2 regions of the Mesorhizobium sp. M1409 genome follow, and region 1 is predicted to be linked to the other one. Evidence: riboswitches for the same ligand, from Rfam matches in the RefSeq annotation. Region 1 holds a riboswitch; the other holds the start of a gene.

Region 1 (5,514 bases):
TCGTGCCACAACCTGGCCACCGGCGGCGACGACAATCACGAAACCTCGATCGGCCATGGTTGGCAGAAGGGACAGCGCAACGCGCCGACTGTACTGAACGCTGTCTTCAACATCGCTCAGTTCTGGGATGGTCGTGCCGCAGACCTGAAGGCTCAGGCGAAGGGACCGGTCCAAGCCGGCATCGAAATGGCCAATACACCGGACCAAGTCATCGCCACGCTCAAGTCCATGCCGCAATATGTCGAGTGGTTCGATGCAGCTTTTCCGGCTGAAGCCGATCGGGTCACCTTCGACAACTTCGCCAAGGCGATCGAAGCCTTCGAGGCGACACTGGTCACACCGGCCCCGTTCGACAGCTTCCTGAATGGTGATGAGCTTGCCATGACTTCCGAACAGAAACAGGGCCTGGCGCTTTTCATGGACAAAGGCTGCTCGTCCTGCCATGCCGGCATCAACGTTGGTGGGCAAGCCTATTTCCCATTCGGCCTCGTGGAACAGCCCAGCGCCGAGGTCCTGCCGGACAAAGACAAGGGCCGATTTGCGGTCACCAATGCAGCCGATGACCACTATGTTTTCCGCGTGGCGCCGCTGCGCAACGTTGCACTCACCGCGCCATACTTTCATTCGGGCAAGGTTTGGGATCTGAAACAGGCCGTCGCCATCATGGGGACCACCCAGCTTGGCGTAGTACTGGCGGACGAAGAAGTTGACCTGCTTGTTGCCTTCCTCAACTCGCTGACCGGAGAGGCACCCGAGGTCGCCTATCCCATCTTACCCTCCGAAACGGCGACAACGCCCCGGCCTGTAACGCAGATCTCAGGAAAATAAAGGGCCAACTGGCTGCGGACGTCGCAATCGAAAATGATTGCGGCTTTTACTTGGGCCACACAAATTGCCACATCCATCTCCGAATTGGCGGGAGGCTAGCAATACCCGAAACCTGCCACCGCGCCCGTAGTCTGCGCGAATCAGCTGGGGAAGCGGACAGACGCGCAGCACCATATATTGTCGCCGCCTGAGCGAACATGCCAAGCAGTCTACTTTGAGAAACGACGTGTGTACGATTTGTTCGAGGCGCGGGGCCTGTATGTTCCCAAGGACCAATACTATAGCGTAGTGTCACATTTATATTTCTGCGCGATGAGGACACGTGCCGAAGGAAAATTGCACATTTTCGCCGAGTGGCTTATTCCAAGAGTGTGATCGGGTTGGCATATTCCCGGCCGACGTCCGCCAGCCGGCAACTCCCCACACGGTGAGGAAGAGAAGCCTCACGCCTGCACTTTCTGCCGGAGCGCGCGCGCCGCAGCGACCATGTTCATGAGGGCAGGGCGGACCTCCTCCCATTTGCGTGTTTTGAGGCCACAGTCCGGGTTTATCCACAGTTGGCCGTCGGACAGTCGCTCGCGGGCAAGCATGACTAAGTCCGAAATCTCGCCGGCTTCCGGGACGCGTGGTGAGTGAATATCATAAACGCCGGGACCGATTTCGTTCGGATATTTGGAGCTCGTGAAGGCGTCCAACAGTTCCATCTTCGAGCGCGACGTCTCAATCGAAATGACATCCGCATCCATTTCAGCGATCGCGTGAATGATCTCGTTGAACTCCGAATAGCACATGTGGGTATGAATTTGAGTCGCGTCCTTTACACCCGTTGAAGCGATCCGGAAGCATTCGACAGCCCAGTCGAGATAGACTTTCCAGTCAGATTGGCGCAGTGGCAATCCTTCGCGAAACGCGGCCTCATCGATCTGGACCATCCTTGCGCCGGACCTTTCGAGATCCCTCACTTCGTCGCGGATGGCGAGCGCGATCTGGCGGCAGGCTTCGGAGCGGGGTACGTCGTCGCGAACAAAAGACCAATTGAGAATGGTGACTGGGCCTGTGAGCATTCCCTTCACGGGCTTTTCCGTAAGCGACTGGGCGAATTGCCACCAGCGCACTGTCATCGGATTGCGCCTCGATACGTCGCCGAAAATGATGGGGGGACGCACGTAGCGCGACCCATAGCTTTGTACCCAGGCATGCTGGGTGAGCGCGAAGCCGGACAACTGCTCGCCGAAATGCTGTACCATGTCGTTTCGCTCGAACTCACCGTGCACCAGCACGTCCAGCCCGATCTCTTCCTGCCAGCGAATTGCAGCCTCGATCTCCTTCTTCAGGAACGTCTCATAGTCGACATAGCTCAGCTGGCCCTTCGCATGAGCGGCCCGCGCCTTGCGTACCTGCGGCGTCTGCGGGAAGGACCCGATGGTCGTCGTCGGGAACGGCGGCAGCCCGAGTGAGCCGGCTTGGACTCTGGAGCGCTCGCCAAAAGCGCTCTCTCGTCGCTTCGCGCTGTCCTCAATGCTAGCGATCCGCCCCTGAACAAGCGGGTCATGGATCCTCGTGGATGTCACGCGCGTGGCGGCAGCCTCGGCAGACGCTTTCAACGCGCCTGCCACCGCATCCCTGCCTTGGGACAGGGCCCGGGCCAGCAAGACCAGCTCGTCGGTCTTCTGGGCCGCGAGGGCGAGCCACGACCTGATGTCGGCGTCGAGTTCCGTCTCCATGCGCAGATCAATCGGCACATGCAGCATCGAGCAAGAAGGCGCGATCTCGACGCGGTCCAAGGGCCAGCCGGCGACGATCGGTTTGATGCGGTCGAGAATGGCGGGCAGGTTCGCACGCCAGACGTTGCGGCCATCGATCAAGCCAAGCGAGAGCACCAGATCCTTCGGAGCGAGCCGACCCACCGTTTCCAGCTGCTCGGGAGCGCGCACGAGATCAATATGCAGCCCGGCCAGGGGCAGAGAAACCGCGGTTTCGAGATTGTCTCCCAGCGACCCGAAATACGTAGCCAGCATGATCTTCAGCTCGGGCGCGGCTTTCGACAGCTGGCCATAGGCGAATTCGAACGCAGCTCGTTCGTTCGGGTTCAGATCGAGGACAAGCGCTGGCTCATCGATCTGCACCCAGTCGGCTCCCGACAGCTTCAGCTTCTGCAGGACTTGCTCGTAAACGGGCAGCAGCCGCGGTAGGAGCGCGATGGGACCGAACCCCTCGGCAGGCGATTTCGCCAGCTTGAGGAAGGTGATGGGTCCAAGGATGACTGGGCGTGTGTGAATGCCGAGAGCTTTAGCCTCGAGGAAGTAATCGACCGGCTTCGATGACGAGAGGGCGAACGTCTGATCATCATCGAGTTCCGGCACAATGTAGTGGTAGTTGGTGTCAAACCACTTGGTCATTTCCATCGCGGTTACACCAGGTCCATGAGCCTCCTCCTGGTGACCAGCGTGTCCACAATCCTCCGTCTGACCCTGGTTGCCGCGCGCCATTGCGAAGTAGATGTCAAGTGGGACCTCGCCGCTATTCCAGCCGTAACGGGATGGAACGGCCCCGACCATGGCTGCGGTGTCGAGCACATGGTCGTAAAGCGAGAAGTCGTTCGACGGGATTTTCGACACGCCGCGATCGCGCTGCTCTTCCCAGCTAGCGGCACGGAGCGCCTTCGACGTCGTGAGAAGGTCGCCAGCGGACGATGTTCCGGACCAGTAGCTTTCAAGCGCGAATTTCAGTTCTCGCCGACGACCGAAGCGCGGCACGCCGAGCGTTGCTACAGGAATTTCCTGAGAGTCAGTCATGTCATACCCCGATGGTTGGGGCGCCGATGACAAGGAAGGCGCTAGCAGACCGGCACGAACGCCGGCTTGCAGCGGCCACCGAGACACCCCGCCCATGGACGTAATCCGCCGTGGCAGGTCTCCTGGCTCGCGGGGTCATAGCCTCTACCCGTCTTCCTGAGGGTATTCGCCTCAGTGACATGAGTGGGGTTGGCTCGCCGCTAACAGTTGCGGGGGCAGCGCCGGCATTGCACCGGCTTCCCTCTTAGCTCCGCTGCGGCAGCGCCGCACGCGAGAACCACGACACGCAGACAATCACAGCAGTCCGCTCTTTTGTCAATGACGCATAACGAAATGTTTATGTCGTTATGTGATTTCGCTTTTACGCTTGTCTAACATTGTGAAATATTCAGTCGCCCATTGGCGGCGCTGCTCCGCTGCCACCATAGTCCAACTAATGGATCCCTGTCGGGCTGCGACATCCCTCGCAGGTCGCCGATGAAGGATTTCGGACAAGACTTCAAGCGCGTGACAACGTCATTAGAATGCAGAAGATCGCATTGGTGGCGATGTTTAACGATGCGGCCGCAAGCCGTGCGTGCGTGGTAGAAGCGGTTTTCTCGGAGTGAGCGCCAAACCGTGGTCCGAGGGGAATTGGCACGCCAGTCGTCATCACGGGTGACTAGGCAATCGTGATGACTCCGCTCGGCGGCAAGAGACCACACTGACGGAGCCTGGCTCAAGGGTCTGATGCAAAGCCCGACTGTGGTCCCGATAAGCCGCTTAAGCCGCATTCAGGCGGTCAGGATAAGTATCTCTCTCTCCAAGCGCTCGGCATTGAGGGATGCGCAAATGCAGGCAAAGCTCGCGTGCTTCATATTCTGCATCATACGATCGGCAGGACCCAGTTTTTATCCAGTGCACGCGTCAGCGCGGTGTGCAATTCTGGCTCGGTCCGATACGAAGGCATTTGGGCCTCGCTGATCCAGCCCAAGCCAACATAGTGGAAGTGATCCGCAGGGACCGTAACCCGGCTGCTGTCCAGTTGCCGAACGAAGTCCGCTGACCAATGGTGGATCGTATACGCTTCAAGTTTGTCCATCATCCTCCGCCAGCGTTGGATGCGTTCTTCGCGCGGCATGCTGGCCGCTCTTGAGATCGCGGTAGCTATCTCGTCGGAGAGCCTCGGATTTACCAGCAGGGCGTCCTCGCCGAAGTCTTCGGCCGCGCCGGCAAACTTCGATAACACCAGAACGCCAGGGTCCATCGGATCTTGTGCAGCAATGTATTCTTTCGCCACAAGATTCATGCCATCGCGCAACGGCGTCACAACGCAAACACGCGCGGCTCTGTAAAGACCCGCTATCTCAGCTTGGGTGAACGACCTGTTCTCATAGATAATCGGCATCCACTCGTCCGTGCCATGCCGGTTGTTGACTTGATTGACGAGTCTTTCGACGTCGCGCCGATATTCGCTGTACGCTTGGATGTCGCCACGTGAGGGAGTTGCGATTTGCAAGAGCGAGACACGTTGCGGCTCGACTGCCAGCAGATCGAAAGCTTTAATCCGATTGTCGATGCCCTTGGTGTAGTCGAGCCGATCGACGCCGATAACTAGCTTTGCTCCGCCAAGTTTCAACTGCGAAATGTAGGCTTTCTGCGCCTCAAGCGAATCTGCGGCACACTGTTCGAATTGCTTCGGATCGATACCTATAGGAAAATTTTGGCATTGCGTCTGGCCATGGTCCGAGAAAACGACCCCGTTCTTGCTCTCCAGCCCCAAATGAGATTGGACACAGGCGAGGAAATTGCTCACATCACGGTCGGTCTGGAAACCGAGCAGATCATACTCGAGCATACATTTCATTAGCTCGCCAGAATTGGGCACGCGCTCCATCATGTCAGACTCGGG
Region 2 (5,514 bases), on a different contig from region 1:
GTCAATGTCCAGCAGGGCGACGAGAACTCGCTGCTTGAGCACTACCGGCGCTTTCTGACCTTCCGGCGTGCCCATCCGGCACTGGCCAAGGGTGACATCACCTTCATCGAAAGCGAGGGCGACACCGTCGCCTTCACCCGCCGCTCAGGCAATGAGCAGATCGTCTGCGTCTTCAATCTGGGAGCCGGGCCAACCGAGGTTGACCTCGGCGGCCGATCGCTGCAACCTTTGCCCGGGCACGGATTTTCGGGGCAGGCGAGCACCGGTTCCATCGAGCTTGGCGGCTACGGCGCCTGGTTCGGGCGCGCCGACTGAATTTCAAATCACTTGAATTTCAAATTACTGGAGGGAAACCAATGGCCGATGTCACGCTAAGACAAGTGAAGAAGTCCTACGGCAATCTGAACATTCTCCACGGCATCGACCTCGATATCAAGTCGGGCGAATTCATCGTCTTCGTCGGTCCGTCGGGCTGCGGCAAGTCGACATTGCTGAGGTCGATCGCCGGGCTCGAGGAAATCACCTCCGGCGAGCTCAGAATAGCTGGCGAGGTCGTGAACGACGTGCCGCCGTCGAAGCGGGGGATCGCCATGGTGTTCCAGTCCTACGCGCTGTATCCGCACATGACCGTCTACGACAACATGGCGTTCTCGATGAAGATCGGGAAGGAGAACAAGGCCGAGATCGATCGGCGCGTGCGCCAGGCGGCGGAAATCCTGCAGCTGACGAAATATCTCGACCGCTTGCCCAAGGCGATGTCGGGCGGACAGCGCCAGCGCGTCGCCATTGGCCGCGCCATCGTGCGCAATCCAAAGGTGTTCCTGTTCGACGAGCCGCTGTCGAACCTTGACGCCGCACTTCGCGTCGCCACACGCATCGAGATCGCCAAGCTCAAGGAATCGATGCCCGCCACGACCATGATCTATGTCACCCACGACCAGGTCGAGGCAATGACGCTGGCCGACCGCATCGTGGTGCTCAAGGACGGCCATATCGAACAGGTCGGCACGCCGATGGACCTCTACAAGAAGCCCGGCAATCTGTTCGTTGCCCAGTTCATCGGCTCGCCGGCCATGAACATCCTGCCGGCGACCATCGACAAGACCGGAAATCCGACTGTCGTCAGCCATGTCGGCGGGCGCAAGGCGACCGTGCCGATCACGACGCCTGCTTCGGCAAAGGGTGCCGCGGTGAGCTTTGGCGTGCGACCGGAGGACCTGATCATCGCCAGCGGTGCGGACTATCTGTTCGAAGGGACGGTCGACTATGTCGAGCAGCTCGGCGAAGTCCAGCTTGTCTACATCGACATCGGCCGCGCCGACCTGCCGCTGGTGACCAAGCTGCCTGGCAATGTCGAAGTCAAGCGTGGCTCGACATTGCGCCTGAGCGCCAATGGCGAAGATCTGCATATCTTCGACACGGATGGGCGGTCCTTCGCTCTTCACGAAGCGGAGGCGAAGGCGGCCTGAGAGGTCGCACGACGATACTGCCCTGTTACAAAAACAAGAGCGGCGGGCAAGGTCCGCCGCTCTCGTTTGGAGATCAGCTTCGGCTGTTAGCGGCCGAAGAGGTTTCGGTCACTGCCCTGAGGGGCGGACTTCGGTGCATCGCCCGACGAATTGAGCAGCTTGTAGACGGGCGATTCGCTCTTGCGGATCGAGCCCGTATGCGAGGTGTCGACGTTGACGGTCGACTGCTTGTTGATGTCGGTGCCGCCAGCGTTGTCGTTGCGGGCATAGGCGCTGCCGGCGGCAATCAGAAGAGCGGCGGCAGTAAGAACAATCTTTTTCATTTTGATACTCCGTATTCTCGAATTCGATACGGCGGGTTAACCCGCCGCATCGCTGTCGGATGTTGGTTTTGGTCGGGTTAGTTGTTGCCGAACAGGTTGCGGTCGCTGCCATGGTCGACAGGCGCCTGCGTGGCCGGCTCCGACTTCTTGACGGAAGCCGTGTACGAGCTGTCGACCGCGGCGGCAGGCTGGTCGGCGCCCTTGGAGCCAAAGTTGTCGCTGCCGGCGAAGGCACTGCCGGTGACGGCCAGAACGGCGGCGGCGGCAAGAAGGATCTTGTTCATTTTAGTCTCCTGGATTTCTGGATTTCGCCAGGACGGCGGGCAGACCCGCCGTCAACTGGGAATTGGTTGTTAGCGGCCGAAGAGGTTACGGTCGCTGCCCTGAGCGGGCGTCTGGGCAACCGGTTCCGAGGTCTTGGTGGAAGCCGTGTACGACTTGTCGACCGCGGCAGCAGGCTGATTGGCGCCGTTCGAACCGTAGTGGTCGCTACCATTAGCGAAGGCGCTGCCGGAAATGGCCAGAACGGCGGCGGCAGTGAGAATGATCTTTTTCATTTTTTTGTACTCCAGTATCTTCTTTTCCGTCCGTCCAGCGGCGTGTCTTGGAAGGGAAATCGCGTCGTTCGGACAGCCCCGATGTGGGAGGGCATCCTCGCCTTTTCCAATCACGAAGTTGTTCCGTGTGGACCATGAATCCGCCACTTGAAATTGTGCCACGGGATTCTACACGCTACTTTTTATTTATGTTTTTCAACACTTAAGCAAAATCGCCCGCTGGATCACCAACTGTTTCCAAGGCCCGGCGTTCACACCGTCCTGCACGCACCGTCAACAGAAACGAACCGTTCGGTTCGATTTTAGAACCAGCTAATAGTCACTTTTCGAAACCGTTAACCTTTTTGGTCGCCGGCAAGGGGCCGGCTTCGAGGAGATTGCAGTTGGGAATGGCCGCCGCGGAGATAGGATTTCGGCTCAACAATCGCCAACCGGAACGTTTCGCATGCGTGTCGCGCCGCATGGATACGATGTCGTTTTCATGCCGATGACGCGCCCGCGATCGTGGTTAGATCATACCATCTCAGGTGCCGCTTCGTGACGACGAGGCGGAGAATTGGGAAGCCGGTCAGAATCCGGCGCTGCCCCCGCAACGGTGGTGGAGTTCAAGTCGCAACGGGAGACCACTGGGCAGTTGCCTGGGAAGGTGTCGCGATGGTCCGTAAGGACAACTCCAGAGCCCGGAAACCAGCCCGAGATTTCTAGACTCGACTGATCGCGGTGGGCGGTCAAGAGGTGGATAGTGCATGTCCGGCGCATCGCCGGCCTGCGTCCGATCCTTCCTCCGTCACCACCATTTCAGTCCTTAAGAAACGAGGACAGGACATGGATATTCGCAACGACATGCTGAGGCTCTTGAACAGCCGCCGGCAAGGCTTTTCGCTGGAGCAGCCCTTCTACACCGATCCAGACTTTTTCAAGCTCGACATGGAGCTGATCTGGTATCGTGATTGGCTGTTCATCGGCCACGATTGCGAGCTGCCTAAGCCGGGCAGCTACATCACAGTGCAGATCGGCGACTATCCGGTCGTTCTTGTCCGCGACCAGCAAGGCAAGATCAACGCCTTCCACAATTCCTGCCGCCATCGCGGCAGCCGCGTCTGCAACACAGAGAGGGGTACGGCGGCAAAGCTGGTCTGCCCCTATCACCAGTGGACCTATGAGCTCGACGGCCGCCTGCTGTTTGCCCGCCAGATGGCCGACGGTTTCGACAAAAGTGAGTTCAGCCTGAAGCCGGTCGCCTGCGAGAGCGTCGGCGGCTACATCTTCATCTGCCTGGGCAAGGAGCCCGCCGATTTCGCGCCGATGCGGGCGATGATCGAACCTTATCTTTTGCCGCACCGGTTGCGGGAAGCAAAGATCGCCTTCGAGAGCACGATCATAGAGAAGGGCAACTGGAAGCTGGTCTGGGAAAACAATCGCGAGTGCTATCACTGCGTCGCCAATCATCCCGAGCTGTGCAAGACCTTCCCGGAAGCGCCTACCGTGACCGGCGTCAACGGCGCCGACAGCGACCCCGAAATGGTCGCGCATTGGGCCAAATGCGAGGCATCAGGCCTGCCGAGCAAGTTCCGCATCGATCCGGCCGGGCAGTACCGCGCCACCCGCGCGCCGCTGTTGCGCGATGCCGTCAGCTACACCATGACCGGCAAGCTGGCGGTGAAGAAGAACCTCTCCGACACTGTCTCCGCCGACAGGATCGGAACCTTGATGCACTATCACTATCCGACGACCTGGAACCACATCCTCATCGATCACGCGGTGACGTTCCGGGTGCTGCCGATCAGCGCCACGGAAACGGCGGTGACGACGAAGTGGCTGGTGCACAAGGACGCGGTCGAGGGGGTCGATTACACCATCGAAGACCTCACCCATGTCTGGACCGAAACCAACGACCAGGATCGCCGCATCGTCGAGGAAAACGCCTTTGGCATCCTGTCGCCCGCCTACGAGCCCGGCCCCTATTCGGAGTTGCATGAGGGCGGCGTGATCCAGTTCGTCGAATGGTATGCGTCGTTCATCGGCCCGCGCCTCGCCGAAGGCGGCCGGCCGGCCCTGCGCAGCGTCGCCTAGTGCATGTCGCCCAAAATGCGCAGCGGCTTTGGGATCATGCACAAAACAAAAGGGACAAGAGGATGAATGCGATGACGGATCTTGGCCTCTATCGCCATCTCGACCAGATGACGCCCTGGAACGACAGGCTGCAGGTGCTGGAAGTGATCGGCGTCAGCGACGAAGCACCTGACGTAAAGACCTTCACCTTCCGCTCCGACAACCAGACCTGGTTTCGCTACAAGCCGGGCCAGTTCGTGACGCTGGAACTGCCGACAGCCGACGGGCCGCTGATGCGCACCTACACGCTGTCGTCCTCGCCATCGCGGCCGTTCTCTATCGCGGTGACAGTGAAGGCGCAGGCGGGCAGCACAGGCACGCGCTGGATGTTCGACCATCTGGCGCCGGGCTCGCACGTCAAGGCCTATGGGCCGACAGGTGACTTTTCGCTGCACAGCCACCCGGCGGCCAAGTATCTGTTCATCTCCGCCGGTTCCGGTGTGACGCCGATGATGTCGATGCTGCGCTGGCTGAACGACTGCGCGCCATGGACCGATGTCGGCTTCGTCAACTGCGCGCGCCGTCCGGAAGAGATCATCTTCCGCAAGGAACTCGAACTGCTCGGCAGCCGTATGCCCGGCCTGTCGCTCGGCTTCATGATCGAGGAGCGGTCGAGCCGCGAGGGCTGGTTCGGCCATATGGGCCGCATCGACGCCATTCGGCTGCCATTGCTGGCGCCCGATTTCCGCGATCGCGAAATCTTCTGCTGCGGCCCCGATCCCTTCATGCGCGCCGTGCGCGGCATGCTGGAGGCAACGGGCTTCGACATGACGAAATACCATCAGGAGAGCTTTGCGGCGCCTGTGGTGGAAGAAATCCTGGCGCCGTTCACGTCGCCTGCGGAAGACGGCGCCGCCGTTGTCGTCGAAGCCGTGACACCGATCCGGTTCGCGCTTTCGGATATCGACGCCGAATGCGTCGCCGGCCAAACCGTGCTGCAGACCGCGCGGGCTTCAGGTGTGCGGATTCCCGCCGCATGCGAGTTCGGCCTGTGCGGCACCTGCAAGGTGAAGAAGGTCGCGGGCGACGTCGAGATGAGCCACAATGGCGGCA

Evidence for each region. Region 1 has a riboswitch for cobalamin ahead of metE (5-methyltetrahydropteroyltriglutamate--homocysteine S-methyltransferase). Riboswitches for the same ligand answer to the same signal wherever they lie in the genome.
Region 2: it holds a riboswitch for cobalamin, as region 1 does, so the genes downstream of both, NKG99_RS15920 (aromatic ring-hydroxylating oxygenase subunit alpha) here and metE (5-methyltetrahydropteroyltriglutamate--homocysteine S-methyltransferase) in region 1, are expected to answer to the same signal.

Annotation. Positions count from the first base shown of each region.
Region 1 is NZ_JAMYKV010000024.1:73,764-79,277, reverse strand. It holds gene NKG99_RS19290 (cytochrome-c peroxidase) at 1-828, shown strand, start outside; gene metE (5-methyltetrahydropteroyltriglutamate--homocysteine S-methyltransferase) at 1,272-3,623, opposite strand; cobalamin riboswitch at 3,719-3,920, opposite strand; gene NKG99_RS19280 (alpha,alpha-trehalose-phosphate synthase (UDP-forming)) at 4,489-5,514, opposite strand, start outside.
Region 2 is NZ_JAMYKV010000017.1:92,238-97,751, forward strand. It holds gene bglA (beta-galactosidase BglA) at 1-315, shown strand, start outside; gene NKG99_RS15900 (ABC transporter ATP-binding protein) at 357-1,469, shown strand; gene NKG99_RS15905 (DUF680 domain-containing protein) at 1,556-1,792, opposite strand; gene NKG99_RS15910 (DUF680 domain-containing protein) at 1,870-2,076, opposite strand; gene NKG99_RS15915 (DUF680 domain-containing protein) at 2,146-2,349, opposite strand; cobalamin riboswitch at 2,858-3,059, shown strand; gene NKG99_RS15920 (aromatic ring-hydroxylating oxygenase subunit alpha) at 3,175-4,422, shown strand; gene NKG99_RS15925 (FAD-binding oxidoreductase) at 4,494-5,514, shown strand, end outside.